4 regions of the Agrobacterium sp. GW821-FHT14E08 genome follow, and region 3 is predicted to be linked to each of the others. Evidence: predicted binding sites of a transcription regulator. Region 3 holds the regulator's gene; each other region holds the start of a gene.

Region 1 (7,283 bases), 710 kb from region 3:
GATCAGCGCCACGACGATGACAATCAGCGGATTGTTGAGGCAGGCGGAAAGCGTCGTTTTGTAGGTGGAGGCAAAGACATTGCCGAACCATGCGAGCGGCCCCGTAGGTTCCTTCAGCCCCTCCTTCAGCATGCGCGAAGCGAGCATCGGGCAGAGTGTCAGCGCCACGATGGAGGACAAACCCACCGCGAAGGCCAGAACGAAACCGAATTCGCGGAACAGACCGCCAAGCTGGCCTGGCAGGAAAGAGAGTGGAATGAACACGGCGGCAAGCGTCGCCGTCGTCGCGATGACCGCGAAAAACACTTCCTGCGTGCCGAGAACGGCGGCGGCGCGCGGCCCCATGCCTTCCGCCCGGCGGCGCACGATATTTTCCAGCACCACGATGGCGTCATCGACAACGAGACCGGTCGCCAGAACAATGGCGAGCAGCGTCAGAATATTGACCGAGAAGCCGACCATATAGATGGCGACAATGGTGCCGATCAGCGCAACCGGCATGGTAATCGCCGGAATAAGGGTGGCGCGCCAGTCGCGGAGGAAGAGATAAAGCACAACGACCACGATTAGCGCGGAAAGACCAAGCGCCAGTTCAACCTCGTGCAACGCGCCTTCGATGAAGACGGCGTCATCGCTGGTTATGACGATGCGAGTGCCTTCCGGCAAGTTGGCCGACATGGCATCGACTGCGGCCTTCACGCCGGTGGAAATGTTGAGCGTGTTCGATTGCGCCTGCCGGATGACGCCGAGACCGACGCCCTGCACGCCATTGGAACGCAGCGAGGTGGATTCGTCGTCCGCCCCCAGCATCACGGTCGCAACGTCCCGCAGGCGGATATTGTCCTTGATGAGAAGGTTGGAAAAATCCTCAGGCTTCGTCAGGCTGGCCGTGGCGCGTACGACAATATCCTGCGTCGTGCTTTTCAGCGATCCTGCCGGCACATCGAGGGCAGCGCTGGCAAGCGCATTGGAAACATCGGTCACCGTCAAACCACGGCTCGCCAATGCGGCCTGATTGAGATCGACCCGGAAAACCTTTTCCTGATCGCCGTAAAGCTCCACATCGGCCACGCCGTCGACGGCGGCCAGACGGTCGATGATTTCGTCATCCACCAGCTTGGTCAGATCTTCCATGCTGAGCGTGGAGGAGGTGACGGCAAGGCGCATGATGGGCTGGCTGTCGGAATCCGCCTTGATGATCTGCGGTTCGTCGGCATCATCGGGCAACTGGTTGGTGACGCGGCCGATGGCGTCGCGCACGTCGTTGGCGGCAACCGCCAGATCGACATTGTCGCCGAATTCCAGCGTCACGCGGCTGGTGCCGAACTGCGAGTTGGACGAGATGGACTTGACGCCGCTGACACGCGCCACCGCACCTTCGATGGTCTGCGTCACTTCCTGATCGATGGTTTCAGGCGCCGCCCCCTCATAGGTGGTCCTGACGCTGATCGTCGGCCGGTCGACGTCAGGCAGTTCGCGCACTTCAACGCCCACCAGCGCGGCAAGGCCGGCAACGACCAGCAGCGTATTGATAACCGCCGCCAGAATGGGCCGGCGCACGAACAGTGCCGTAAAGGCGAGCTTGGAATCCGTAACCGAGGGCGGCTGCGTCGTCATTGGCTGGCGACCTCCTCGGGCTTCGGCTGGTTGCCGACGCGGACAGCGCCGCCTTCCCTGACACGCTGAAGGCCCTCGATCACGACAGGCTCACCATCCACCAGTTCCGCCTTGACGAGAACCGCATCGGGATTGCGCTGCACGATCTGCACCCGCACCTTGTTCGATTTATTGTCGGTCACACGCCAGACATAGGAGCCTTCCGCATCCCACTGCACGGCCAGCGGATCGACCGAGGCATAGGTTTCCCCGGCAAAACGCATGGTGACACCAAAGGACATGCCGGCCCTCAGCTCATCTTCCTCATTGCCGAATTTCGCCCGGATACGGATCGTGCGGCTTGCCTCATCGACGCGGTTGTCGACGGCCTCGATCTCGCCCTTGAAAGTCTCACCCGGCCGGGAAATGGAGGTCGCCTCCACCGGCATACCGACCTTGATTGCGGTTGCAAACCGCTCGGGAGCCCAGAAATTGACGAGAATTTCCGAACGGTCGTCGATGCTGACAATGGTGGACTGCGTGGTGACATTATCGCCGATATTGGCGGCGACAATACCCGCCACACCCTCTATCGGCGCAACGATGTCGCGGCGCTTGAGATTGAGTTCGGCGGTGCTCAGCGCAAGCTTGGCGGCTTCTTCGGCAATCTGCGCATCCATCACGTCAAGGCGGGAAACGGATTTCAGGTTCTTATAGGAATTGGATTTTTCAACGGCGCTGCGCAGCACCACCTGTGCCTTGTCGCGCTCGATCACCTGCTCTTCATCATCGAGCCGCGCAAGCACCTGCCCTTTCACGACACGTGCGCCAGAAGAGGTGCGGATTTCGGAAAGCGTGCCGGAAGCCTGCGGCATGACAACAACAGACTGGATCGCTTCGCCATTGCCAATGGCATTCAGCCGGTCGTTCACCGTGCCCTTTTTGACGGGAGCAGTCACGATCAGGGTCGCATTGTCATTGCGGCGTCCACCGCCGGCATTTTGACCCGAACCGGGCGTAGCGGCGGCAACCTCAATGGCGCCGGCAGGCGTTTTGCCTATCCCGATGCTGGCCAGCACATTGCGGGCTTCGGGCGAATAAAAGCCCCAGAGACAGAGCCCCGCTCCCACCACGGCAACACTGACACCCACCTGTTTCCAGACCCGCATATATTTCTCCGGTTGATCCGCGCAGCACGATATATTCCCGAAAACGACACGTTCCGGGACAGGTGCAGTATTCCCGCTTGGCCAAGGCAAGGCAACGCACAAATCCGTTCCTTACGTAATTGTAATTTGGGCGCAATTGCCGCCAGAAGCAGCCAATCCGCAATCCATCCGTGCATTCCTGTCGTAAATATCCGCCATTGGGCTAATCTGCGCCACCGCGAACCACAATGAGAGGAAGCCATGAGCACCGTGACGAAAACCGAAAACCCGGAAACCGACCCGCGCGTGAAAGCGGTGTTCGATGATATCCGCGCCACCCGCAAATCGGATTTCATCAACAATATGTGGCTCTACCTCGCCTTCGATGCCGATCTGCTTGAAAAGGCATGGGGTGAGGTCAAGGCGGTGATGGCGACACCTTCAGCGCTCGATCCCGTGGTGAAGGAAATGCTTTATATCGCCGTTTCCGTCACCAATGGCTGCTCCTATTGCGCCCATTCGCACACGGCCGCCGCCAAAGCGAAAGGCATGACGACAGAGCAGCATGCCGATTTGCTGCGCGTCATCGCGCTTGCCGCCAAGACCAACCAGCTTGCGGTGGCGCTGCAAGTGCCCGTTGACGCCGCTTTCGACGCCGACAGGCAGGCATAAAGCGAAAAAATGCCTTGGAATGGACGTTTTGACTGACGATACCGGAATAAAAGCAGAACACGGTTCTGGCCTTTATATCCCGAATCACTACATTGGGCCGCATGAGCAACAGTTTTGACGATATGCCGTTCTTCGATGAGGAACCCGTGGCGCCACGCAAGGCGACGAACAATGCCGGTGCGGAAAGCGGCGGCGGGCTTGGCATTGCCGCCCGCGCCATGGCGGCCCGCGATCAGACGCGTGCTGCGCCCGACTATCTTTCCGGTCTCAACCCGGAACAGCGCGAGGCAGTAGAGACGCTGGATGGTCCCGTTCTCGTGCTCGCCGGCGCCGGCACTGGCAAGACCCGCGTTTTGACCACACGCATCGCCCATATTCTGGCCACCGGCCGCGCCTATCCAAGCCAGATTCTTGCCGTGACCTTCACCAACAAGGCCGCCCGCGAGATGAAGGAACGTATCGGCGTTCTGGTCGGCGGCGCTGTCGAGGGCATGCCCTGGCTCGGCACCTTCCACTCCATCGGCGTCAAGCTCCTGCGCCGCCATGCCGAACTCGTCGGCCTGAAATCGGACTTCACCATTCTCGATACCGATGACGTGGTGCGGCTGATCAAACAGCTCATTCAGGCCGAAGGTCTGGATGACAAGCGCTGGCCGGCAAAACAGTTCGCCGGCATGATCGACGGATGGAAGAACAAGGGCCTGACGCCGCCGGATATTTCGGAGGGTGACAGCCGCGCCTTCGCCAATGGCAAGGGCCGCGAGCTTTACACCGCCTATCAGAACCGCCTGAAAACGCTGAACGCCTGTGACTTCGGCGATCTTCTGATGCATCCGATCAGCATCTTCCGTCGCCACACCGATATTCTGAAGGAGTATCACCAGAAATTCCGTTACATTCTGGTGGATGAATATCAGGACACCAACACGGCGCAATATATGTGGCTGCGGCTTCTCGCACAGCGCGCCAAGGGCGAGCCGCAGAATGTCTGCTGCGTCGGTGACGACGACCAGTCGATCTATGGCTGGCGCGGCGCGGAAGTGGACAATATCCTCCGCTTCGACAAGGACTTCCCCGGCGCCAAGGTCATCAAGCTCGAGCGCAACTACCGCTCCACCGAGCATATTCTCGGCGCGGCCGGCCATCTGATCGCCCATAATGAGGGCCGTCTCGGCAAGACGCTCTTCACCGAACGCAGCAGCCCGGATGATGAAAAGGTCGTGGTGCATGCCGCCTGGGATTCCGAGGAGGAAGCCCGCGCTGTCGGTGAGGAGATCGAACAGCTCCAGCGCAAGAACCACAAGCTGAACGACATGGCCATCCTCGTTCGCGCCTCCTTCCAGATGCGCGAGTTCGAAGACCGCTTCGTCACGCTTGGCCTCAATTACCGCGTCATCGGCGGCCCGCGCTTTTATGAGCGCCTCGAAATCCGCGACGCCATGGCCTATTTCCGGCTCGTATGCCAGCCGGCCGACGATCTCGCCTTCGAGCGCATCGTCAATACGCCGAAGCGTGGTCTTGGCGATACGACGATCCGTAACCTGCACGACTACGCCCGCGCACGCGATATTCCAATGCTCGCGGCAGCCGCCGACATCATCGAGACCGACGAGCTAAAACCACAGGCGCGCAAGGCGCTGTTCGATGTAGTTCAGAATTTCCGCCGCTGGCAGGGCCTCTTGGAAAACACCGAGCACACCACGCTTGCCGAACAGATTCTCGACGAAAGCGGCTATACCGCCATGTGGCAGGCCGACAAGACGGCCGAAGCGCCCGGACGGCTGGAAAACCTCAAGGAACTCATCCGTTCCATGGAGGCCTTCGAGAGCATGCGCGGCTTCCTTGAGCATGTGGCGCTTGTCATGGATGCCGAACAGAATGAAAATCTCGATGCCGTCTCCATCATGACGCTGCATTCCGCCAAGGGGCTGGAATTCGACACCGTCTTCCTGCCCGGCTGGGAAGAAGGCCTGTTCCCGCACCAGCGGGCGCTGGACGAAGGCGGGCGCTCCGGTCTGGAGGAAGAACGTCGTCTCGCTTACGTTGGCATCACCCGCGCCAAGAAGCTCTGCCATATCTGGTTCGTATCGAACCGGCGTATCCATGGCCTATGGCAATCCACCCTGCCCTCGCGTTTCCTCGATGAACTGCCGCCCGCCCATGTGGACGTTGCGGCATCCGACAGCAATTACGGTGGTTATGGCGGACGCGGCGGCTACGGCCAGTCCCGTTTCGACAAGGCAGAGCCCTTCGCCAATAATTATTCCACCCCCGGCTGGAAACGCGCGCAGCAGAACCGCTCCGACGCCACCCGCGACAATTGGGGCACGCGCTCCGGCCATGCGGTCGAGCGGATCGGTTATGGCGAAAGCGGCCCACGCACCCGCACGATCGATGGCGAACTGGTGGCGAAATCCGTCGCCGACACACCATCGAAATTCTTTGTCGGCGACCGCGTTTTTCACATCAAGTTCGGCAATGGCAATATCTCCGCCATCGAGGGAAACAAGCTGACCATCGATTTTGACCGCGCCGGACAAAAGCGCGTGCTGGATGGATTTGTGGAAAAGGTTTGATTCGACAACTATGAGTGCCCGAACCAAGCTTTTTCCGTAGCCCGCGTCGCGCCATTGCAATAAAGGAGTTGCAACAGGGTGTGAAAACCGGGCGAGGACTGCTTTGCATATTTTACCGAAAAGCCAGCGCAAGCTCGCCGTTTTTCTGATCAACATGGACAGCGCCACCAAGCGCCTCGAGGACATGAACACCCGCCTCGACGCCATCGGGCTGAAAGCGGAACGCGTTCCCGGCGTCAATGGCAGGGAGCTGAATTACCCGATCCCGGAGTTCAGCGAGATTTCCTATATGCTCATGCATGGCCGCCGCACCTCGCCGCCGGAAATCGGCTGTTATCTCAGCCATGTCGCCTGCGCCAACCGGTTCATGGACGGCGATGCCGACATCGCCCTCATCCTCGAAGACGATGTTATCTTCGACAATGATTTTATCAACGCGATCGACGAGGCTGTGCTGAATGGCGGCGACTGGGATCTGCTGCGGCTGACGACCGTCAGCAACGGCCGTAAATTCGCCTTCCGCCCGCTTTCCAACGGCCGCTCGCTCGCGATCGCATTGACACGGGAAAAAGGTTCGGGAGCCTATCTCGTCAACCGCCGCGCCGGCAAATGGATATCGAAACTCATTCCCATGCGGCTGGCTTACGATATAGCGTTCGATCTGGAATATCTCGCGGGCCTGAAGGGCGCCTTCATCTACCCTCTCTGCGCCACGCAGGATGCGGACGGGGAAAGCCAGATCCAGAATAACCTGCGCATTTACCGCCTGCCGCGCTGGCGATATTTCACCGTGCTGCCCTATCGCGCCTATCTGGAAACCAGCCGTTTCCTGCTGCGCGGCATCCGCCTGGCCATCGCCAAGTTGAGCGTCGCGCTGCACGGCGGCAAGGGCAAGACTGTTCCGGCCGGCAACTGAACTCGCTGGATCACACCTCTCCGGGTGTAAAGCCGACCAGATAGACCGCCGCAATCACGGCTGCGAGAATGAAAATCGAAATGACGAAAATCGTCATCCGGTTCAATGGTTTGCGCGTCGTTTTCTTCATGATGGAATAATGCGGCGTGCATGAACTGGTTCCCTAGCAAACCTTGGCTTGCTTCAGCGGTATCCTGTGGGACAGGTAATCCCGCATCTGTTCCATTGCTTCCGCACGCGTCAAACCGCCGGACTGCAGACCCGAACGCAACCACAGCCCGTCGATAAGCGTGGTAATCGCGAGTGCAACGATCCCGCACTCTTCCTTCGGCAAGAGATGCACCAGAGCCGAGAGAAGGTTCGATCGCATTCGTG
Region 2 (7,283 bases), 110 kb from region 3:
TACCACGAATCGAATATTTACTCCGCCGCGCCGATGCCGTTCATGCAGCGGCTGACATGGTCCGGAATAGCACTCCACGAAGGCAAGGTGCCGAATTATCCGGCCTCGCATGGTTGCGTGCGCCTGCCCTCCAAATTCGCAAAGTCACTCTTCGGAGACACCCAGCGCGGCGTGCATGTCATCATCACCGACCGGCCGGTCTCGCTGCGCTTCGTGCAGCATCCGGCGCTGTTTGAGCCGCGCGACGATGGCGATGACGGCAAGCTGCTTCTATCCGACGTCGAGCTGCGCCCGGCGACCTTCGATGCTGCATTGGGCACGGTCGAGGTTGCCGTCAATGAAAAGACGAATTCCCTTAAACCCACCGCAAAGGCTAGGGAATCCTCCCCCCTGCGCATTCTCATTACGCGGCGCGGCGAACGGGAAAAGGTGATGGATATTCAGACCGTGCTGACCCGCCTCGGCTTCGATGCCGGTTCTGCGGACGGTTATGCCGGAGAGATGACGATCAGCGCCATCAACGGTTTCAAACGCTGGAAAGGGCTGAAAACCACGGGCCCGCTTCTGACCGACGCTTTTGTGACAGCGCTCTACGCTTCCGCCGGGGAAGACCATCCCCCAAGCGGCCAGATCATGGTGCGGCAGGATTTCAAGCCGCTGTTCGAGGCCGCCATCGACATCAAGGATCCTGAAGTGGCGCTCGGAACCCATTTCTTCGAGGCTGTTTCGGTGGACCGCGCAAAAGGCACCGCCGAATGGAACGGCGTGACGCTGGAAAACCACCTACCGGCGGCGGCCCGCAGGCGGCTCGGCATCTCCGTTACCGAAGCGCCGGGCGGTTTCGATCAGTTGAGCGCCGTGCTTAGCCGACTCGAAATTCCCACGGAGATACGCAGTCGGATCGAGCAGGAGCTTACAAGCGGCAGTTCGATCACGGTTTCCGATCTCAGCCACCAGATGGAGACAGGCGCCGGCACGGACTTCATCACCGTGACGAGAGAAGGGCCGGTATGAGTGATGAGTGAGGCTTGAGCCTCACACCAGCTCCACATCGACGACACCTGGTGCAGACCGCAGCGCAGCGGCGATCTCCGGCGAGATACGGTATTTTTCCGTCAGTTCCACCTCGATCTCGCGGCTGCCCTCATCCTTGATGACGATGAAATAGACCGAGCCGTCACCCTTGGTGTTGAGGTGGCGTGCCACGGTTTTCAACGGGCCGGAATCGCGCACGTAAACGCGCAATGCCTTCTGCATCTGCACAGATTTCTCTTCCAAGGATTGCGCCGTCTGGATGCGAAGGCCGATACCTTCCGGACGCTCTTCCGCCTGCACAGTGATGACCAGCGATTTGCCGACCTCGAGCAGATCGCGGAACTGGCCGAGCCCTTCCGAAAACAGCACCGCCTCATATTGGCCTGAGGCATCCGAAAAAGTGACGATGCCCATCTTGTTGCCGGTGCGCGTCTTGCGCTCCTGCTTGCCGGTCACCGTCCCGGCCAGACGCCCGGCGGTCGCCCCCTGTTTCACCGCTGCTGAAAAATCGGCGAAATTCTGCACCCGCAATTTCTCCAGCACAGGGCGATAGGTATCGAGAGGGTGGGCGGTCAGGTAAAAACCGAGCACCTGATATTCGCGCAGCAGTTTTTCCGAGGCAAGCCAGGGCTGGAAGGCAGGCAGCACGAGCTTTTCCGGCCCATTCGCGCCGCCGGAGCCGAACATGTCAGACTGGCCGGTGACACGGCTTTCCTGAGCGCGCTGCGAATAACCGATGATCCGGTCCAGCCCGCCGATCATTTCAGCGCGGTCGCGGCCGAAACAATCAAAACCGCCGGCATTGATAAGGCTTTCCAGCACACGCCGGTTGATCTGCTTGGGGTCGATGCGCAGGCAGAAATCCTCAAGGCTCGTAAAGGGCTTGCCATCGCGTACGGAGACGATGTGCTCCACCGCCCCCTCGCCCACGCCCTTGATGGCGGCCAGCGAATAATAGATGCGGTTTTCTCCCGTCTCGAATTGCCGGAAGGAGGTCTGCACCGAAGGTGCGACGACCTCGATACCAAGGCGGCCGGCATCCTGGCGGAAATCGTTGAGCTTTTCCGTGTTCGCCATATCGAGCGTCATGGAGGCCGCCAGGAACTCCACCGGATAATGCGCCTTCATATAGGCGGTCTGGTAGGACACGATGGCGTAGGCTGCGGCATGGCTCTTGTTGAAGCCGTAATTGGCGAACTTCGCCAGGAGGTCGAAGATGGTATCGGCCTGCGGTTTCGACACGCCGTTCTTGATGGCGCCATCGACGAAACGCTCGCGCTGCTTGTCCATCTCCTCCTTGATCTTCTTGCCCATGGCGCGGCGCAGAAGATCGGCCTCGCCAAGCGAGTAACCGGAGAGAACCTGGGCGATCTGCATCACCTGTTCCTGGTAGACGATAACGCCCTGCGTTTCCTTGAGCAGATGGTCGATGGTGGGGTGGATGGACTCCAGTTCCTCCTCGCCATGTTTGCGGGCATTATAGACCGGGATGTTTTCCATCGGTCCCGGACGATAAAGCGCCACCAGCGCGATGATATCCTCGATGCAGTCCGGGCGCATGCCGATCAGCGCCTTGCGCATGCCGGCACTTTCCACCTGGAACACGCCGATGGTTTCGCCGCGCGAGAGCATCTCGTAGGTTTTGGCGTCATCCAGCGGAATGGCGGCAAGATCGACCTTGATGCCACGCTTGGCAACGAAATCGACGGCCACCTTCAGCACCGTCAGCGTCTTCAGACCGAGGAAGTCGAATTTGACGAGGCCGGCGCTTTCGACCCATTTCATGTTGAACTGGGTGACCGGCATGTCCGAGCGCGGATCGCGATACATCGGCACCAGCTTCGACAGCGGCCGGTCGCCGATGACGATACCGGCGGCATGGGTGGAAGCGTGGCGGTAAAGCCCCTCGATCTTCTGGGCTATATCCAGCAGACGGGCGACGACCGGCTCCTTGTCGGCCTCCTCCTGCAGGCGCGGCTCCTCCTCGATCGCTTTCGACAGCGGCGTCGGATTGGCCGGGTTGTTGGGCACCAGCTTGCAGATCTTGTCCACCTGCCCATAGGGCATTTCCAGCACGCGGCCGACGTCGCGCAAGGCCGCGCGCGCCTGCAGCGAACCGAAGGTGATGATCTGCGCCACCTGCTCGCGGCCATATTTGCGCTGCACGTAGCGGATCACCTCTTCACGGCGATCCTGGCAGAAGTCGATATCGAAGTCGGGCATCGACACGCGTTCAGGGTTCAGGAAGCGTTCGAACAGCAGCGAGAAGCGAAGGGGGTCGACATCGGTGATGGTCAGCGCATAGGCGACAAGTGATCCGGCACCTGAACCGCGGCCGGGACCCACCGGAATATCCTGCTGCTTGGCCCATTTGATGAAGTCGGCAACGATGAGGAAGTAGCCGGGAAACCGCATGCGCTCGATAACGCCGAGCTCGAAATCGAGCCTTTCGCGATAATCCTGCTCGGTATAGCCCTCAGCCATGCCGAGCGCTGCAAGGCGCTGATCCAGCCCTTCCACCGCCTGCCGGCGCAGCTCATCGGATTCGGCCCGTTCCGCCGCCTCGGGATCGTCGCTGGCGCCGGTAAAGCGCGGCAGGATCGGTCCGCGCTTCTTCAGCACATAGGAGCAACGCAGGGCGATCTCGATGGTGTTTTCCAGCGCCTCGGGAAGGTCGGCAAACAACGCCGTCATCTCGTCGCGGTTTTTCAGATAATGGTCGGGGGTCAGGCGAAACCGGCTGTCATCGGAAACGATGGCATTGTGCGCCACCGCCATCAACGCATCATGGGCCTCGTAATCGGCCTTTGAAGGGAAAAACGCCTCATTGGTGGCAACCAGCGGAATATCATGTTCATAGGCAAGTCCGATCAGCCGCCGCTCATGGGCGCGGTCGTAACCGGACTGGCGCTGCAATTCGATGTAGAGACTGTCACCGAAGAGCGACTTCAGCGTCAGCAGGCGTTCTTTTGCCTGGGATGCATGCCCTTCCTTCAGGGCCATATCAACGGGACCGCTGGAGGCACCCGTCAACGCGATCAGCCCGGCATTGGAGGCTTCCTCCAGCCACGCACGGGTAATATGCACTGAATGGCCACCGCTGCCCTCACCGTCCAGATAGGCGCGGCTGATCAGATCCACCAGCCGCTCGTATCCTTCGGCATTGGCAGCCAGAAGCACGATGGCGGGAAGCTTCGTGAGGTGGCTATTATGGTTGCGGCGATCATCCGCCGCATCCTGCATGTCAATCGACACCTGACAGCCGATGATCGGCTGCAGGCCCTCATCGCGCGCCTTTTCGGAAAACTCCAGCGCAACGAAAAGATTGTTGGTGTCGGTAATGGCGATGGCCGGCTGACCGTCAGCAACGGCCTTGGACATGATTTTCTTGAGGGGCAAGGCCCCCTCAAGCAGGGAGTAGGCGGAATGTACCCGCAAATGGACAAAACCAGGGGTTTTCAGCGTTCCGCCAGAGGTTTCTCCACGCACAACCGTATCGCCCATATCGTCGTCCTGTCATTCTGAATCGAGGGGGCGATTTTCCGATTTCCGGCGCTCAAAGTCCACAGCCTTGCGGCCTCTATACAGGCTTCTGCGCCGGTGCGTCCTTCACAGCGCGGTGAGGATCACCGAAAAGCTGGCAACAAAGACAGCGATGGAAGCGAAAGCGGCAACGTCACGGATGAAATCAGTCATTGGTCTCTCCTTACTCGTTATGTTCCAACTTTGTTCTCATTTTGTTCGATTGTCAACAGGGTTCTGCTGATGTTCCCCTTGCTAACGCAACAGAATCAGCCGGGGTTCCGTCGGCGTTGTCGGCAAGCCCCTGACTCCAAAGCAAAAAACCCGGAGGCAAAAAACGCATCCGGGTTCGGAAAAATTCAGTTGTGGAAGGGCGAGCGGCCGTCTGGGAGACGCAGGTGAGGAGACTCACCGGTTCGGACAGGGCGTCACAATGGTCGCCCTGTGCAGTCACGATCAGAAATCGACGATCTTTCCGTCGGCGAGTGTCACACGGCGATCCATGCGGTTGGCGAGCTCGTGATTATGGGTGGCGATCAGTGCTGCAAGACCGGACTGGCGCACCAGCGCCTCCAGCGCATCGAACACATAATGCGCGGTTTCCGGGTCGAGGTTGCCGGTCGGCTCGTCGGCGAGCAGCAGGAGCGGCGCATTGGCAACTGCGCGCGCAATGGCCACGCGCTGCTGTTCACCGCCGGACAGTTCGGCCGGGCGGTGTTCGCCGCGATGACCGACGCGCATATAGTCGAGCAACGCGCTGGCACGTTTGCGGGCCTCAGCCTGCGTCAGACCGGCGATGAGCTGTGGCATCATCACATTCTCCACCGCTGAAAATTCCGGCAGCAGGTGATGGAACTGGTAGACGAAACCGATATCGCTGCGACGGATCGCCGTGCGGGTTTCGTCGCCCAGCCCATTGCAGGGCGCACCGTTGATGAAGACCTCGCCGGCATCGGGATGTTCCAGAAGCCCTGCCAGATGCAGCAGCGTAGACTTACCCGTGCCCGAAGGGGCGACGAGCGCCACCATCTCACCGCTCTTCAATTCAAAATCGGCCTTGCGCAGGATGGAAAGCGACGTTTCACCCTGACCGTAAGTCCGTTCCACGCCGGTAAGCCGCAGCACTGTTTTTTTTGCCATATTGCGAAGCGGTCCTTATTCGTAACGCAGGGCCTGCACCGGATCGAGCTTGGAAGCCCGCCATGCCGGAAAGATCGTTGCCAGGAAAGAAAGCGTCAGCGCCATGATGACGACGGTGATGGTCTCGCTCAAATCCATTTCAGCCGGCAGCTGGCTCAGGAAATAGAGCTGCGGATCGAACAATACCGTGCCTGATATCCAGGAGAAGAATTGCCGGATGGATTCCACGTTGAGGCAGACGATGACGCCGAGCGCCACGCCGGCGAAGGTGCCGACCGTGCCGATGGCCGCCCCGGTCATGAAGAAGATGCGCATGACGGCGCCGGAACTGGCGCCCATGGTGCGGAGAATGGCGATATCGCTACCCTTGTCCTTCACCAGCATGATGAGGCCGGAAATGATGTTGAGCGCCGCCACCAGAACGATGAGGGTGAGGATCATGAACATGACGTTTCTTTCCACCTGCAGGGCGGAGAAGAAGGTCTGGTTTCGCTGTCTCCAGTCGGTGATATAGATCTGCCGTTCGGCGGCCTGTTCCACGAGAGGCCGGATTCCGTCGACATCGTCGGGACGGCTGACATAAAGCTCGATGGACTGCACGATACCGTCGGCATTGAAATAAAGCTGGGCTTCCGACAAGGGCATATAGATCATCGAGGCGTCATATTCCGACATGCCGATCTCGAAGACACCTGATATTTTGTAGGATTTGACGCGTGGATTGACACCCATCGGCGTCACATCGCCTTCCGGCGAAATGAGGGTGATGTCGTCGCCCGCCGTCACGCCAAGCTGGGCGGCGAGCCGCGAGCCCACCAGAACCCCGTCTCCCGCCATGAAGCCAACGAGGTCGCCGGTCTTGATGTTGGTGGAGACTTCCTTGATCTTGTCGATATCGTCCTGACGCACACCGCGCACCAGCGCGCCGGAGCCTGCACCGCCGCGACCGGAGGCCAGGGTCTGGCCTTCCACCAGCGGCAAGGCCATGGTGACACCCGGAACGGCAGCGAACTTCTTCGCCAGCTCATCATAATTATTGAAGGGCTGGTCGATCGGCTGAACGATCATGTGGCCGTTAATGCCAAGAATGCGCGAAATCAGCTCCGTGCGGAAACCGTTCATCACAGCCATGACGATGATCAGCGTCGCAACACCCAGCATGATGCCGACAAAGGAGAAGCCGGCGATGACGGAAATGAACGCTTCCTTGCGCCGTGACCGCAGATAACGCCAGGCCACCATGCGCTCGAAAGCGGAAAACGGCCGGGCGGTCTTTTCCCGGACGGAAGGAGCCGCACCCTTGTCAGCCTCGGCCTTTGCCATTTCGTCTCCCTGATCTCACCTTGCAAGATCGGTCTTTTCAAAGACCGGTCCCAATCTCTGCGGCATCCGCTCTAAAACTGGAGCGGTCTTCGGGTGAAGGCCGCTCCCATCTTTCCATTCGTGCTTAGGCAAGCACCCTGTTCATTGCCGCCTCGATCGTGACGGTTTCACGTTCGCCGGTCTTGCGGTCCTTCACTTCGACTTCGCCATTCGCGACCGAACGCGGTCCGACGATGATCTGCAACGGCACGCCGATGAGGTCG
Region 3 (7,283 bases):
ATGCCGCCTGGAACCGCTGGCGGACCGAGCGGGATCGGTTGCTGGTCGGGCGCAGGCCCGGCTGGATGACGGTGCTGCAAATGGCAGGTGCCGTCATTGGCGGTGTTGTCACGACATCGCTGATCGGCGGACTTTCGACGGCGATCTATTCCGCCGAACATTTCCATCGTGTCACCACTTATGGACTTTTCGCCAATCTGGCTGCCATGCCGTTGATGTCGCTGATCGTCATGCCGTTCGGTCTTCTCGCGATGCTGCTGATGCCCTTCGGGCTCGATGCGCCTTTCCTGAAGATCATGGGTTATGGCATGGCTCTTGTCATCGAGGTCGCCAATGAGGTGGCGTCATGGGGTGGCAGCGCGGCGACGGGGCGGCCGCATGGGTGGTTTATCGGTCTCGCCACAGCGGGTTTCCTGCTGCTGACTTTGCTGCGCAGCCGGCTTGCCCTTCTCGGTATACCGGTCCTGATTTTCGCCTTCGGCCTGTCAGCTTTGCCCCCCCGTTATCCGCCTCATCTCCTGGTGCACGAGGACGGCCAGCTGGTGGCCATGCTGGAGGATGGCAAGGTCTTCACGACAAGAGCGCGGCCACCGGACTTTGTGTATGGCCAGTGGCAAAGGGCGCTGCTGCTGCCGGAAAAACCCGTGCCGCCAATAGTAGTGGAGCCGGAGGTTCGGGTAAGCACTGCCGGCTTGGCGCCGAAAACGAAACTCCCACCCAAAGAGATGGCGGCGGTGACGAAAGAGATGACGGCGGCGCTGAGGGATGCCAAGGCTGGGGTCTTCACCTGCAGAAAAGACATATGGTGCGTGGCCCGCGCCGGCAGCGGCGAGTGGATCATCGTTCTGGAGGATGGCCGCTTTGCCGGAACAGCCTGTGATATCGCCGATATTGTCATCGTTTCCCGCCGAACTTCGTTTTCACAGTGCCGCTCCGGGGCGCTGCTTCTCAATCGAGACATATTGCGACGTATCGGTTCAGTGGAAATAGATTTTGCCAATATGGATCAGGCAGGCGTGGTAAAACGGCTGCGCGCCGCAATATCTGGAACGGACAGGCCGTGGAGCGAACATCGTTATTACGACTGGAAAAGCGGCCGTTTCGATCATGAGGTGCCTGAGGCCGTCAACAGGCTGCTGGCGACGTCAGAGTGAGCCGCCAGCGTGGTTCATCATGCCCTGGCGCGCAGATCTTCGATCACGTCGCCGATCCCGCCAATTTCTTCTTCATGCGCCGTGTCACGCCAGGTTTCCTTCAAACCGGCCTCGTACCATTCACGCATCGCGGGCAGGGCGAGCAGCCTTTCGCAATAGCTCCTGGCCGCGGGTGAAAGATCGGCGCCATAGCTCTGGAAACGGAACGCCACCGGGCAGAAAAAGGCGTCGACCGCCGTGAATTTCGCGCCGGCGAGATATGGTCCACCGAATTTTTCAAGGCCTTCGCTCCACAGCGCATCAATGCGCTTGATATCGGCGGCAAGCCCGGCATCCCCGCCCTTCGGTCTTGCCCTGATGCCGACAGACATGGGATAGAGATTGCGCAGCGAAGAAAAGCCGGCATGCATTTCACTTGCCGCCGACCGTGACCAGGCCCGTGCCTGCTTGTCGCTCGCCCAGACACCCTGATGTCTTTCAGCAAGATATTCAGCGATCGAAAGCGTTTCCCACACCATGAAGCCGTCATCGACAAGGCACGGCACCTTGCCGGTTGGCGAAAAGGAGGAGAAGGAAATTCCTTCACCGAACGGAATGAGTTTTTCGGTGAACGCGATACCCAGCGTGCGCATCAACACCCACGGCCGCAACGACCATGAAGAATAGTTCTTATTCGCTATATAAAGATCGTACATGGCGTATCTCCCGGATATGACGCGCATTTTTATACCTGCCGGGCGTCCGTGGAATATCGAAAATAATCCATGGCTCCCATAAGCCGTATTGATGAATGATAAGGGGAGGGCATGGACGGCAACGCTTCGCAAATATCACCGTCCGGAGACAGCTGAAAAATCACCAATCGACCGACGATGCAATTCAACTTCGCGAAGGCTTGGTGAGAATTCAAGAGCTGAATGCGGCAGGCCAGACCTATGTCGTCATACTAGCAAAACGGAAAATCAGCATGAAACTGTAGCCAGTTTCGGAAGGCATCAGGCATCGCCCGCGTCAGTCACATACCACCGTGCGTATCCAAATTATGCCATGCTTCAGGCAGTCTTCACCTCTCATACAGGCGTCATCATCAAGACGACGCCTGTCGAAAACCGGATGACATCCCGTCCATCGGGTCAATGATAACGGCGGATCAACCCAACCAGCTTGCCCTGGATTTTCACCCGATCCGGTCCGAAGATGCGGGTCTCATAAGCGGGGTTTGCAGCCTCGAGCGCGATGGAGGCGCCCTTGCGGCGGAAGCGCTTCAGCGTCGCCTCCTCGTCATCCACCAATGCCACAACGATATCGCCCGGATTGGCTGTATTGCCGTTGCGGATAATGACGGTGTCGCCGTCAAAAATGCCGGCCTCGATCATCGAATCGCCCTTGACCTCAAGCGCGTAATGTTCGCCGGTGCCCAGCATATCCACCGGCACGGCAACGTCGTGGGTGTTGTTCTGGATGGCGGAAATCGGCACGCCGGCGGCGATACGGCCCATGACCGGCACGGTAACGGCGCCACCGAGATCATTGGCTGGTGCCTTGGGGGCAGGGGTCGGTTCCGGCGTCTTCGGCTTGCCGAGGCTGCCTTCGATGACGCTCGGCGAAAAGCCGCGCTGCGGCCTTGCGCCCGGCGCGTAGGCCTCGGGCAACTTGATGACTTCCAGCGCCCGTGCCCGGTTAGGTAGCCGGCGAATGAAACCGCGCTCTTCGAGGGCAGTGATCAGCCGGTGAATGCCGGATTTGGAGGCAAGATCGAGTGCGTCCTTCATTTCATCGAAGGAGGGCGGCACGCCGGACTCTTTCATTCTTTCATGAATGAAGAGAAGCAATTCCTGCTGTTTGCGCGTGAGCATGAGGAAAACACCCTTGAGAATCGTAGTGGAGATCGCGAAACAAATACAGAACGAACACTATATGTTCCATATGTGTTCCGCAATCCCCTAAAATTTCGTGAAGCTGCTATCTGTTGTTTTGATGATTTGCCTCATCGCACGAAATTGTGCTTTTCTTCGCCTCGAACCGGTGCAGCATGGCTTCCTGTCGCGCCGCCAGCAGGAATGACAATGACGAAACCCTATTGCATCGATCATCTCGTCTTGCCCGTGCAGGCTCTTGCCGTTGCGGAAAAGCGCTATGAAGACCTCGGCTTCACGGTTGCGCCGGAGGCTCTTCATCCCTTCGGCACGCAGAATGCATGCGTTTTTTTCACCGATGGGACCTATCTGGAGCCGTTGGCAATTGCTGATCCGGCTAAATATAATGCCTCCGTGAACCGTGGCGATGTGTTCACAGGCAGGGATCAAGCCTTCCGGCAGGGTCATGGCAGGGAGGGATTTTCCGCTCTGGTAGCCCGAACCGGGGATGCCTTTGCCGATCATGAGAGATTTGCGGTCTCCGGCCTTTCGGCGGGCGATATCTTTGAATTTTCGCGGCCTGTTCGAATGCCGGACGGTTCGCAAAGCGAGGCGGCATTCCGGCTTGCTTTTGCAGCAGCAAGCGGGACGGCTGCGGATTTCTTTTCGTTCAGCTGTCAGCGGCTTCAGGTGCTGCCGGGCGATCGCACGGCACTGGAGCGCCATGCCAATGGGGTTCTCGGCCTCAGCGAGATCGTTCTGTTTTCAGGAGCCGATCGAAATGCGGCGCGGCTGATCGAAACGGTTTTTCGCTGCAAGGGTGAAATGTCCCCGGATGGTGATATGGTTTTCGCAACCGGCAATGCGCGCATCCGATTGGCGGCAAAGCCGGTTTTTGGCGGGCATGGCATGGATGCCAGGGAGTGGGGCGACGGCGGATTGCGCGGCGCGGGCGTCATCTTTTTGTCACACGATCTTGCCGTGACAGAAGCTGTGCTTGCTGCTAATGGCGTGTCCTGCGCAAAAGCGGGCGGCCGCCTGGTGGTGGCAGCAGCACCCGGTCAGGGCGTAACATTCGCCTTCGAGGAAAAATGATGAGCGTTACGAACAATCTCAAAGTCACCGCCGGCGATGGCGCCAGCAAGGTTTCCTTTTCCAATACAGAGCGTTTTTCGCTGATTGCCGGCCCCTGCCAGATGGAGAGCCGCGAACATGCCTTCATGATCGCCGGTGTCCTGAAGGAGCTTTGCGACAAGCTGGGGATCGGGCTCGTTTATAAGTCGTCCTTCGACAAGGCGAACCGCACCTCGCTTTCCGGCAAGCGCGGCATCGGCCTTGAGAGCGCCATGCAGGTTTTCGCCGACCTCAAGAAGGAATTCGGCTTTCCTGTTCTGACTGACATTCACACCGAAGAACAATGCGCCATCGTGTCCGAAGTGGTGGATGTGCTGCAAATCCCGGCCTTTCTCAGCCGCCAGACAGATCTTCTCGTCGCCGCCGCGAAAACCGGCCGCGTCATCAACGTCAAGAAGGGCCAGTTCCTCGCCCCCTGGGACATGAAGAATGTGCTGGCCAAGCTGAATGAGAGCGGCAATCCGAATGTGCTTCTGTGCGAGCGTGGCGCCTCCTTCGGTTACAACACGCTCGTTTCCGACATGCGCTCGCTGCCGATCATGGCTTCGCTCGGCGCGCCTGTTGTCTTTGATGCCACCCATTCGGTGCAGCAGCCGGGCGGGCAGGGCGGCTCCACGGGCGGCCAGCGCGAATTCGTCGAGACTCTGGCGCGGGCGGCGGTTGCTGTCGGTGTCGCCGGGCTTTTCATCGAGACCCATGAGGACCCGGACAATGCGCCGTCCGACGGCCCCAACATGGTCCATCTGAAGGATATGCCGAAACTGCTGGAAAAGCTGCTCGCCTTCGACGCCATCACCAAGGCCTGAGCGGCGAGGCGGGCACTGTCTGTGCCAATCGATTTTAATGGCGGGCGGGCCGTTTCTGCCGCCCGTCGTCATTGTAATTTCTTCGCCATCGTCTAAGACAGGCGACGGAAAATATCTGTTCCATTCCCAAGGGAGAGACCATGACTGCCATTACCGATATCATCGCGCGCGAAATCCTCGACAGCCGCGGCAACCCGACCGTTGAAGTCGATGTTTACCTCGAAGACGGCTCCATGGGCCGCGCCGCCGTTCCTTCCGGCGCCTCCACCGGCGCGCATGAGGCGGTTGAGCTGCGCGATGGCGGCAAGCGTTATCTCGGCAAGGGCGTGGAAAAGGCGGTTGAAGCCGTCAATACCGAAATCTTCGACGCCATCGGCGGTTTCGATGCCGAAAACCAGATCCAGATCGACCAGACGATGATCGTTCTCGACGGCACACCGAACAAGTCGCGCATCGGCGCCAACGCCATCCTCGGCGTGTCGCTCGCTGTTGCCAAGGCTGCTGCTGAAGCCTCCGGCCTGCCGCTTTACCGTTATGTTGGCGGCCCGAACGCACATCTTCTGCCGGTTCCGATGATGAACATCATCAATGGCGGCGCGCATGCCGATAACCCGATCGATTTCCAGGAATTCATGATCCTGCCGGTTGGTGCGGAAAACATCCGCGAAGCCGTGCGCATGGGTTCTGAAGTGTTCCATACGCTGAAGAAAGAACTGTCTGCACAGGGCCACAACACCAATGTTGGCGACGAAGGCGGTTTTGCGCCGGGTCTGGAAAGCGCGCCGGCAGCACTCGATTTCATCATGAAGTCGATCGAAAAGGCTGGCTACCGTCCGGGCGACGACATGTTCATCGGTCTCGACTGTGCCGCAACCGAATTCTTCAAGAACGGCAACTACGTTTATGAAGGCGAAGGCAAGACCCGTTCGCCGATCGAGCAGGCCGAATATCTGGCTGAACTCGTCGCCAAGTATCCGATCATCTCCGTAGAAGACGGCATGGCTGAAGACGACTGGGACGGCTGGAAGGCTCTGACTGATCTTATTGGCAACAAGTGCCAACTGGTCGGCGACGATCTTTTCGTCACCAACTCCGCTCGCCTTCGTGATGGTATCAAGATGGGCGTTGCAAACTCCATCCTCGTCAAGGTCAACCAGATCGGCTCGCTCTCCGAGACCCTGGATGCGGTTGAGACCGCACACAAGGCTGGTTACACCGCCGTCATGTCACACCGTTCGGGTGAGACGGAAGATTCCACCATCGCCGATCTCGCTGTTGCGACGAACTGCGGTCAGATCAAGACCGGCTCGCTTGCCCGTTCCGACCGGCTCGCAAAGTACAACCAGCTGATCCGCATCGAGGAAATGCTGGGTCCGCAGGCCGCTTACGCCGGCCGTTCGATCCTGCGCGGGTAATTCCGGCGGTATTGGTTTGTGATGCGGCCCGCCGCCTCGGCGGGCTCATTCAGGGGCGAGCGGTAGCATCCGCATTCCGTCACCCCGGACTTGATCCGGGGTTCAGCGCGATCAAGTCCTTGATCGCGAAAGACTCTCCCCACAGCGCAGACGCGCTGTGGCTGGATGCCGGATCAAGTCCGGCATGACGAGGGTTCTTTTGACGTCGCTGCCATTCTTAGCCCGCCCTCCGGCGGGCTTTTTTGCGCCTATTTGCCAAAGACAATTTAAGGTCAACGGATAGTTAAACAATCAGCCTTAATCTCGAGATTCAAAGGTTATGCGTTTTAAGGCTTCTCTCCGGCATGTGGACCAGACATCATAAAAAGAGACGATTCGGCCGTTTGATCGTTCCGGCCATCACGATCGCTTTTCTTTCCTATTTCGGCTATCATTCCATTCATGGCGACTTCGGCCTTCAGGCAACGGAGCGGCTGGAGCGGCAGCGTATCACCCGTACTGCGGAGCTTGCCAAGCTGACGCAGGCCCGTGTGGCGCTGGAGCGGCAGGTGGAATTGCTGAGCGACGGCTCGCTTGAGCGGGACATGATCGACGAGATTTCCCGTTACCAGCTGAATATGTCCCGCACGGACGAAATCGTCATCATGAACACATATTTCTAATTAACCTAAATCAAGTTAATTTAACATTTCTGATTTATTCACAGCATCTTAGCGTGAATATGTGCCATGCGTTTAAAGCATTGCTGCATGGCATTTTCTTGCATATGGTACGCGCCACTCTATCCATTCAAACGGCAACTCAGGGAGGGATGAATGGCGCCGCGAAAACCAGCGACCGTATCCGGCCGCAAGACCACGGCAAAGGCCGCAACCGAATTCACCGGCAAGAACAGCCCGGACTTCTCGAAGGAAGAAG
Region 4 (7,283 bases), on a different contig from region 3:
CCTTGCGCTGGATGCCGTCAAATCCATTCTTGCCGGTGGCGAGCCCAAGAAAGTCATCGTGGTTCCGCAGAGGATTGTGAACATTGTTGTCTGACGTTTTTTCGAGATGGAGCCGCGTCGCGGCAGCAATTTCCGTCGTGATGATGGCTGGTCTTCTGGCGGGTTGCCAGGTGCGCCCGCTATATGGCGAAGCTTCCGGAACCAAGGAGAGACTGGCGGCCGTCAGCGTTTCCCATGCCGGAGATCGCATAACCCAGGAAGTGCGTAATCAGTTGATCTTCCTGATGTCCGGCGGCGCGGGCGAACCTGCTACGGCTCAGTACAACCTCAAGATTTCGGTTGGATCGAGCGCTACCTCGACGGAAGTCGAGAATTATGACCTGACTACACGCACGAACAACAACTATGATGGCCCTTATCCCGGCCGCGTGGTGATGAACGGACAATATGTCCTGACCCGCATCTCCGACGGTCAGATCCTGCGCTCCGCACGCCGCAGCGTAACGGCACAGGTCGATCTGCCGCAACAGGAATTCGCCAAGATCAGGGCGATCCGCGACGCTGAAAACCGGGCGGCTCGCGAACTGGCTGAAATCATCCGTACCGATATCGCCGCCACTCTCGGCCGCTGAGAGCCGGGGCCGTGGCAGAGATAAAATCGCATGAATTTGAGCGCTTCGCCGAAAACCCGGCGGAGCGCTTTCGCATTTTCGTACTTTACGGTCCGGATCGGGGCCTCGTGTCGGAGCGTGCGAGCATCATCGCGAAGAAAACCGGCATCGATCCCGACGACGCTTTTGCGTCGCTGAAGCTGACCGCATCCGATCTGCAGGGCGACCCGGGCCGTCTGCTCGACGAGGTGAATGCCATCGGCCTTTTCGGCGGTGAAAAACTTGTCTGGGTCAAAGGTGCTTCGGCCGAAAAGGCGCTGGTGGATGCCCTCCAGCTATTGGCCGAAACGCCGCCGGAAGCGAGCTTCCTGATCATCGAAGCCGGCGATATCAAAAAGGGCACGGGGCTGCGCAAGATAGCGGAACCCGCACGTTCCATCGCCGCGATCCCCTGTTATGCCGACGATGCCCGCTCGTTGAACGCACTGATCGATCAGGAGCTGTCGGCCGACAATCTGCGCATCGCGCCGGCCGCGCGGCAGAGACTGATCGAATCGCTCGGCGGCGACCGCATTGCCTCGCGCAACGAAATCCGCAAGCTTGCGCTTTATTGTCGTGGCGCGGAGGTGATCGAGGAAGACGACGTTCTGGCGATCATCGGCGATGCAAGCACGGTTTCCGCTGACGATGCCGTCGATGCCATCCTGAAAGGCGATAGAAACGCCTTTTTCCATGCGACCCAGAAGATCGTCTCCTCAAAGACGCCGATTTTCCTGGTGCTTCAGGGATGCCTCAAGCAATTCCAGCTGCTTGATCAGATGCGGGCCGAAATGGACGAGAAAAAGCAGCAGGCCGGACAGGTCATGCAGACGCTTGGACGCCACATCCACTTCCGCAGAAAGCCGATCATCGAAAGAGCGCTACGCACCTGGCAGCCTGCGGCGATCGCCCGCGAGATGAACCGTCTGCAGGCGGCCATATTGCAAAGCCGCCAGCGGCAAAGCCTGGAAGAAAGCGTGGCCCTTCTGACCCTGCTTTCGACCACGCTGCAATCCGGCCGAGGCGGCTGAATTCCAGCAAAAAGCCCTCGCGCTTACGCTGCGAGGGCTCTTAAAATCATAATACGTAGACAACAGGTCGTCGAAAACTCAGTCGCCCTGACCAGGTTCAGCGGAAAAATAAAGGTCCAGCTTACCCTCGACGCCGTCCATTTCCTTGGCTTCGGGCATCGGATCACGCTTTATCGTGATGTTCGGCCAGATCGCTGCATATTCCGCATTCAGCTTCAGCCACTTGTCGAGACCCGGCTCCGTATCGGGCTTGATCGCCTCGGCGGGACATTCCGGTTCGCACACACCGCAATCGATGCATTCATCAGGATTGATCGCGAGGAAATTTTCACCCTCATAAAAGCAGTCGACGGGGCAGACTTCAACGCAATCGGTATATTTGCAGCGAATGCAATTGTCGGTCACGACATATGTCATGATGAACTCCAGAATATGCAGGCCGGGTCTTTGGGCTTCGGAACACAAGCCGTCGCCCGGAATTCAGACAGGGCAATTTCGCAAGTGACGTAATGCCTTTGCCTTCAGATAGCAAGGATAAACAATTCTGAAAAACCGGCTCGACTTGGAGGTTTATTCTAATCTGTATTTCCGTCACTGTCTGACAGAAACTTGTCGAGCGCTCTGCGCTCTTTTTTGGTCGGACGGCCGCTGCCCGGCTCTCGCATCGCCTGCTCCAGGGGGCTCAGCCTGTCGGAAGGCGCCCGTGGCGGCGTCAGATCGTCATAGAGAAGCCTGGCCTCCTCATAGGGCCCACGCCGCTCGCCGCCGGACTTGACGACGAGTACCTTGTCCATGCGCTCGAAACCGATATCGAGCCTGTCACCCGCCTTCACCGCATGGCTTGGCTGACGGACAGTGACACCATTGACCTTAACCTGGCCAGACTGGATATAACCTTGGGCAAGGGAGCGGGATTTAGCCATGCGGGCAAAGAACAACCACTTGTCCAGACGCTGACGCGTACTCTCCAGTGGCTGTTCTTTGCTCCCCATAGGCTTACTTCTTCAGCTGCTCCTTGAGGGCAGCGAGCTTTGCGAAAGGTGAATCCGGATCGAGCGGCTTCTCCTTGCGGGGAGGCTTGGCTTCGAAACGCTGCTGACCCTGCGGTTTTCCGCCGCGGTCATTACGGTCCGGCCTGTCCTTGCGCTCGCCGCGATCCTGACGATCGTTGCGATTGCCGCGGTCAGGGCGTCCACCATCACGCTTGCGCTCACCCTCGCCACCGCGATTGGCGGCTTCGCGATTTGCGCCGTCACGATTATCGCGACGGCCTTCACCACGACGCTCGCTTTGCTCGCGCGCACCATCACGGCCTTGACCGCGATTGCCCGGACGACGGTTTTCGCTACGCTGGTTCTCGTTGCGGCCACCCGGGCGCCACAGAAGAACGGGCTTGGGTTCGGCAACCTCAGTGCTTTCCGCAGGCACGGTCTCACCAACCGCAGCTTCGTCGCTGACGGCTTGCGCGACCGGCGTTTCCTCGACGGTTTCAACAGCCGCCGTTTCGGATGCCTGTTCTTCCGAAGCGGGCTCATCCTGCTCGGCCTCAGCGCTTTCCTCTTCCGCCACCGCCTCAGTGGCGGCCGGAGCAGCAGCGCCGGTCTGGCTGGCGAGGAAGGCCTGCGCCTCTTCCGCCGTCACCTGGTCGGCACGGTAGCCGAGACCCTTGAGGATCTCCTCCATGTCGTCGAGCGTCGCGCCGAGAATGGAGAGCATCGCGGTCGTTGTCGTGAAGCGACGGCCATCATAGGCGCCTTCCGGGCGCGGCTGCTGGCCGGGCTTCCACTGCAACAGCGGACGAATGAGATCAGCCAGACGCTCGAGAATGTCGATACGGACCGCACGCTTTCCAAGGAAACGGAAACCGGCAAGCTTGTAGAACATGCGCTCAAAGGCGGGGTCCGTTACCACGGAGGTGCGGCCGGCAGCCAGCACCGGAATGAGATCGCCATAACCCGGCTTGCCGAGGCCATCATTCTTCAGCGCCCAGAGCAGCGTCACAAGCTCGGCCGGAGCCGGCTTCAGCAATGCAGGCAGGAAGACGTGATAGGCGCCAAAACGCACGCCGTAGCGACGCATGGAGGCGCGCGCATCCTGATCCAGCGACTTCACGTCTTCGGTGACGTCGCGGCGGAACAGAACGCCGAGATTTTCGACCAGCTGGAACGCCAGGCCCTTCGCCAGACCCTGAAGGTCTTCGGCGCGTGAAATATCGTCCAGCGGCTTCAGCACGGTCGCAATCTGGTGATTGACGAAACGTTCGACGCGCGCCAGCGCGTGATCGCGGGCATTGCCGCTCAACTGTTCGTCGGCAAGCAGGATCACACGCGGCTTCATGATGTTGTCACCTGCCGAAAGGCGGGCCACCGGCTCGCCCAACCAGCGAACCAGACCATCGGAGCTCAAAGCAAGATCGCCATTTCCACTGGCGTGCAGACGCGCGGCACGCGCCTCGTATTCGAGCGCGAGCGCCTTTTGCGCCGCAGCCTGCACGGCCTTCTGATCCGGCCCTTCCATTCCCGGCACCGGCGTGAACCGGAACCCGGCCAACTGGCCGACGTGATGTCCTTCTACGAAGACATCACCATTTACACTGATTTCAGCTTCAAGCATCGCATTCTCTCTCAGGCGCCTCATGAGCACAGATGTCCTGCGATCAACAAAGCGTTTCGTCAACCTTTCATGTAGCGCATCGGACAATCGATCCTCGATTTCCCGCGTCTTTTCTTGCCAGTGTGTCGGATCGGCAAGCCATCCTGGGCGGTTCGATACATAAGTCCATGTTCTGATCTGCGCAATCCTTGCAGACAGGGTATCGATCTCTCCATCCGTGCGATCGGCGCGGCGTACCTGCTCTGACATGAAATCTTCGTTCACCGCGCCGCGTTTTACGAGGTCGAAATAGAGCGTCGATATCAGGTCGGCATGCTGGGCAGGCGCGATACGGCGATAGTCGGGAAGCGCGCAGGCCTCCCATAGTTTTTCCACCCGCGCATCCGTCGTCGTCACGTCGATGATCTCGGGATAACGCGACAGATATTCCAGCGCCTGCTGGTCGATTGCGGGCAAGGCCCGGGAAAGCCCCTGGATCGTGGGTGCCACATCAAGGCTCATGCGCAGATTGGCGATGGAGGAAAAATCGAAATTTTTCGTCCGCCATTGCAGCACCTTCACCGCATCGAACTGATGGGTTTCGATACGTTCCACCAATTCGTCGTCAAAGGGATCAACGCGCCCCGTTACGCCAAAGGTGCCGTCTCGAAGGTGGCGGCCGGCGCGGCCGGCGATCTGGCCGATCTCACCCGGATTGAGATTGCGGAACTGGTAACCGTCAAATTTACGGTCCTGCGCGAAGGCGACATGATCGACATCGAGGTTAAGCCCCATGCCAATGGCGTCCGTCGCGACAAGATATTCGACATCGCCGGACTGGTAGAGCCCGACCTGGGCATTGCGCGTTCGCGGCGAAAGCGCCCCCATCACCACAGCCGCACCGCCGCGCTGGCGCCGCACCAGCTCTGCGATGGCATAAACCTCTTCCGCCGAAAAGGCGACGATGGCCGTGCGTTGCGGCAGGCGGGTAATCTTTTTCTGGCCCGCATAAAAAAGCTGCGACAGGCGCGGCCGCTCGACCACGGTAATTCCAGGCAGCAGCTTCTCAAGGATCGGGCGCATTGTGCCTGCCCCCAGAAGCAGGGTTTCCTCCCGCCCGCGCAAGTGCAGCACGCGGTCGGTGAAGATGTGGCCACGCTCCAGATCGCCGGCCAGCTGCACCTCGTCGATCGCGACGAATGCGGCCGTCGTCTCGCGCGGCATGGCTTCCACCGTGCAGACCGAATATTTGGCTTTGGGAGGGGAAATCTTTTCTTCGCCGGTAATCAGCGCCACATTCGGCGCACCCACTTTTTCAACGAGACGGGTATAGACCTCCCGCGCCAGAAGGCGCAGCGGCAGGCCGATGACACCGCTGCCATGCGCCACCATCCGCTCGATCGCATAGTGGGTCTTGCCGGTATTGGTGGGGCCGAGAACGGCCGTGACACCGCGGCCGCTCAGGATCATGGGGCGAAAATTCAACGTACTATCCGCGAATCGACTTCATCTGCTTGCCGTGCCGGCCGCCATTGCTGGTACGGTCCGCACGCACCACACATGGCAATGCCCGCCGACAAAGGCAATAGGCCTTGCCCGTAAAGTGGGTCGCGGCTGTTGCTGCAGCAACTTTTCCGTTCAGATTCAGCGGGTTGAGAGGACAAAAAGAATCCGGCGAAAACGAAATCGATTCGGTTGCGGAACAGTCTGCGAACGAATCGAATACGAATCGCTGACTCGGTGGGATTCAGCTTTTGTTCCCCACAGCATCTGGTTGGCAAACCGGCGTCCCATACCAGATTGTGAATCCGGGTAAGTCCTTGCCCGGATTCAAGTTTGCAGCACCGACTTTTGACCCCAAATACCGGAATCGGCTGTCAAGCCGCAATCGCGGTATCAGAGCGCCTCGCCGGCGAGCAAACGTGGCGCGTTCGCATCTGTCGTTCCGGCGGCCTGCCCGATGAAATAGGATTTCAGCGCCGGCAAACGATCCACAACACCCAGACCGAAATCCCGCATGATGCGGATGGGACCGACATCGTTGGAGAAAAGCCGGTTCAGCACATCCGTCGTCACCCCCATCCGCAAGGTGTCGAAACGCCGCCACGACTGATAACGCTCCAGAACATTGAGCGAGCCGATATCGAGACCGAGACGGTCAGCCTCGACCACGGTTTCGGCCAGGGCCGCGACATCCTTGAAGCCAAGATTGAGGCCTTGGCCCGAGATCGGGTGAATTCCGTGCGCTGCATCGCCGGCAAGCGCAAAACGCGGCGCGACGAAGGAGCGCGCCAGCGTCAACCCCAGCGGAAAGGCACGGCGCGGACCGACGGGTCTGACAGGGCCGAGCTTGTGGCCGAACCGGCGCTCGAGCTCTTCCTCGAACACCAGATCATCGGAGGCGACCAACCTGTCGGCATCGGCCGTCCGTTCCGTCCAGACCAGCGACGAACGGTTTCCTTTCAGCGGCAGGATGGCAAAAGGCCCAGAGGGCAGGAAATGCTCCTCCGCACAGCCCTCATGCGGCCGCTCATGTTCGACGGTGGTAACGATACCGGACTGGTCATAAGCCCAGTGCACTGTCTTGATGCCCGCCATATCCCTGAGCGCCGAGCGAACGCCATCGCAGGCGACAAGCAGCCGCGCTTCCAGCGCCGAACCGTCGGAAAGCGAGATGGATGTCGATTGCGAGCCCGCGGTAAACCCGGAAACACTAAGGCCATGGCGGATTTCTATGCCAAGGCGCTCGCACAGGCCGCGCAGCGCGCCCACCATCGCCACATTCGGAACCATATGGGCGAAGGGCCTGCCCTCTTCCACCACACCGTCGAAGGTCAGAAATACCGGACGGACAGGGTCGGCAGTTTTCGAATCAGTAACGATCATCTTGTTGATCGGCTGGGCTTCCGGCTCGATTTCACTCCATATCCCGAAAACATCGAGCATGCGCGTGGCCGCCGCGATGATGGCAGAGGCGCGGACGTCCTTCTCCCAGACATCCTCTGGAGCC

What was found. Region 3 encodes LexA, which represses DNA repair genes until DNA is damaged. Its sites were predicted from a motif close to TGTTCNNNNTGTGTTCNG; they were not measured.
Region 1: the regulator LexA is predicted to act here: its motif matches at 3,459-3,476, upstream of AC1ROR_RS07755 (ATP-dependent helicase).
Region 2: the regulator LexA is predicted to act here: its motif matches at 4,752-4,769, upstream of dnaE (DNA polymerase III subunit alpha).
Region 4: the regulator LexA is predicted to act here: its motif matches at 5,972-5,989, upstream of AC1ROR_RS18835 (helicase-related protein).

Annotation. Positions count from the first base shown of each region.
Region 1 covers NZ_JBXAPJ010000001.1:1,547,973-1,555,255, forward strand. The annotation lists gene AC1ROR_RS07740 (efflux RND transporter permease subunit) at 1-1,617, opposite strand, end outside; gene AC1ROR_RS07745 (efflux RND transporter periplasmic adaptor subunit) at 1,614-2,765, opposite strand; gene AC1ROR_RS07750 (carboxymuconolactone decarboxylase family protein) at 3,006-3,416, shown strand; gene AC1ROR_RS07755 (ATP-dependent helicase) at 3,518-5,992, shown strand; gene AC1ROR_RS07760 (glycosyltransferase family 25 protein) at 6,096-6,908, shown strand; gene betI (choline-binding transcriptional repressor BetI) at 7,072-7,283, opposite strand, start outside.
Region 2 covers NZ_JBXAPJ010000001.1:726,021-733,303, reverse strand. The annotation lists gene AC1ROR_RS03565 (L,D-transpeptidase family protein) at 1-1,014, shown strand, start outside; gene dnaE (DNA polymerase III subunit alpha) at 1,036-4,539, opposite strand; gene AC1ROR_RS03555 (ABC transporter ATP-binding protein) at 5,014-5,697, opposite strand; gene AC1ROR_RS03550 (lipoprotein-releasing ABC transporter permease subunit) at 5,713-7,020, opposite strand; gene proS (proline--tRNA ligase) at 7,145-7,283, opposite strand, start outside.
Region 3 covers NZ_JBXAPJ010000001.1:835,125-842,407, forward strand. The annotation lists gene AC1ROR_RS04065 (ComEC/Rec2 family competence protein) at 1-1,154, shown strand, start outside; gene AC1ROR_RS04070 (glutathione S-transferase family protein) at 1,172-1,849, opposite strand; gene lexA (transcriptional repressor LexA) at 2,288-3,010, opposite strand; gene AC1ROR_RS04080 (VOC family protein) at 3,221-4,105, shown strand; gene kdsA (3-deoxy-8-phosphooctulonate synthase) at 4,105-4,950, shown strand; gene eno (phosphopyruvate hydratase) at 5,091-6,365, shown strand; gene AC1ROR_RS04095 (FtsB family cell division protein) at 6,710-7,027, shown strand; gene pdhA (pyruvate dehydrogenase (acetyl-transferring) E1 component subunit alpha) at 7,181-7,283, shown strand, end outside.
Region 4 covers NZ_JBXAPJ010000005.1:142,650-149,932, reverse strand. The annotation lists gene leuS (leucine--tRNA ligase) at 1-94, shown strand, start outside; gene AC1ROR_RS18855 (LPS assembly lipoprotein LptE) at 141-632, shown strand; gene holA (DNA polymerase III subunit delta) at 644-1,681, shown strand; gene fdxA (ferredoxin FdxA) at 1,760-2,098, opposite strand; gene AC1ROR_RS18840 (RNA-binding S4 domain-containing protein) at 2,257-2,673, opposite strand; gene AC1ROR_RS18835 (helicase-related protein) at 2,678-5,743, opposite strand; gene AC1ROR_RS18830 (ubiquinone biosynthesis hydroxylase) at 6,170-7,283, opposite strand, start outside.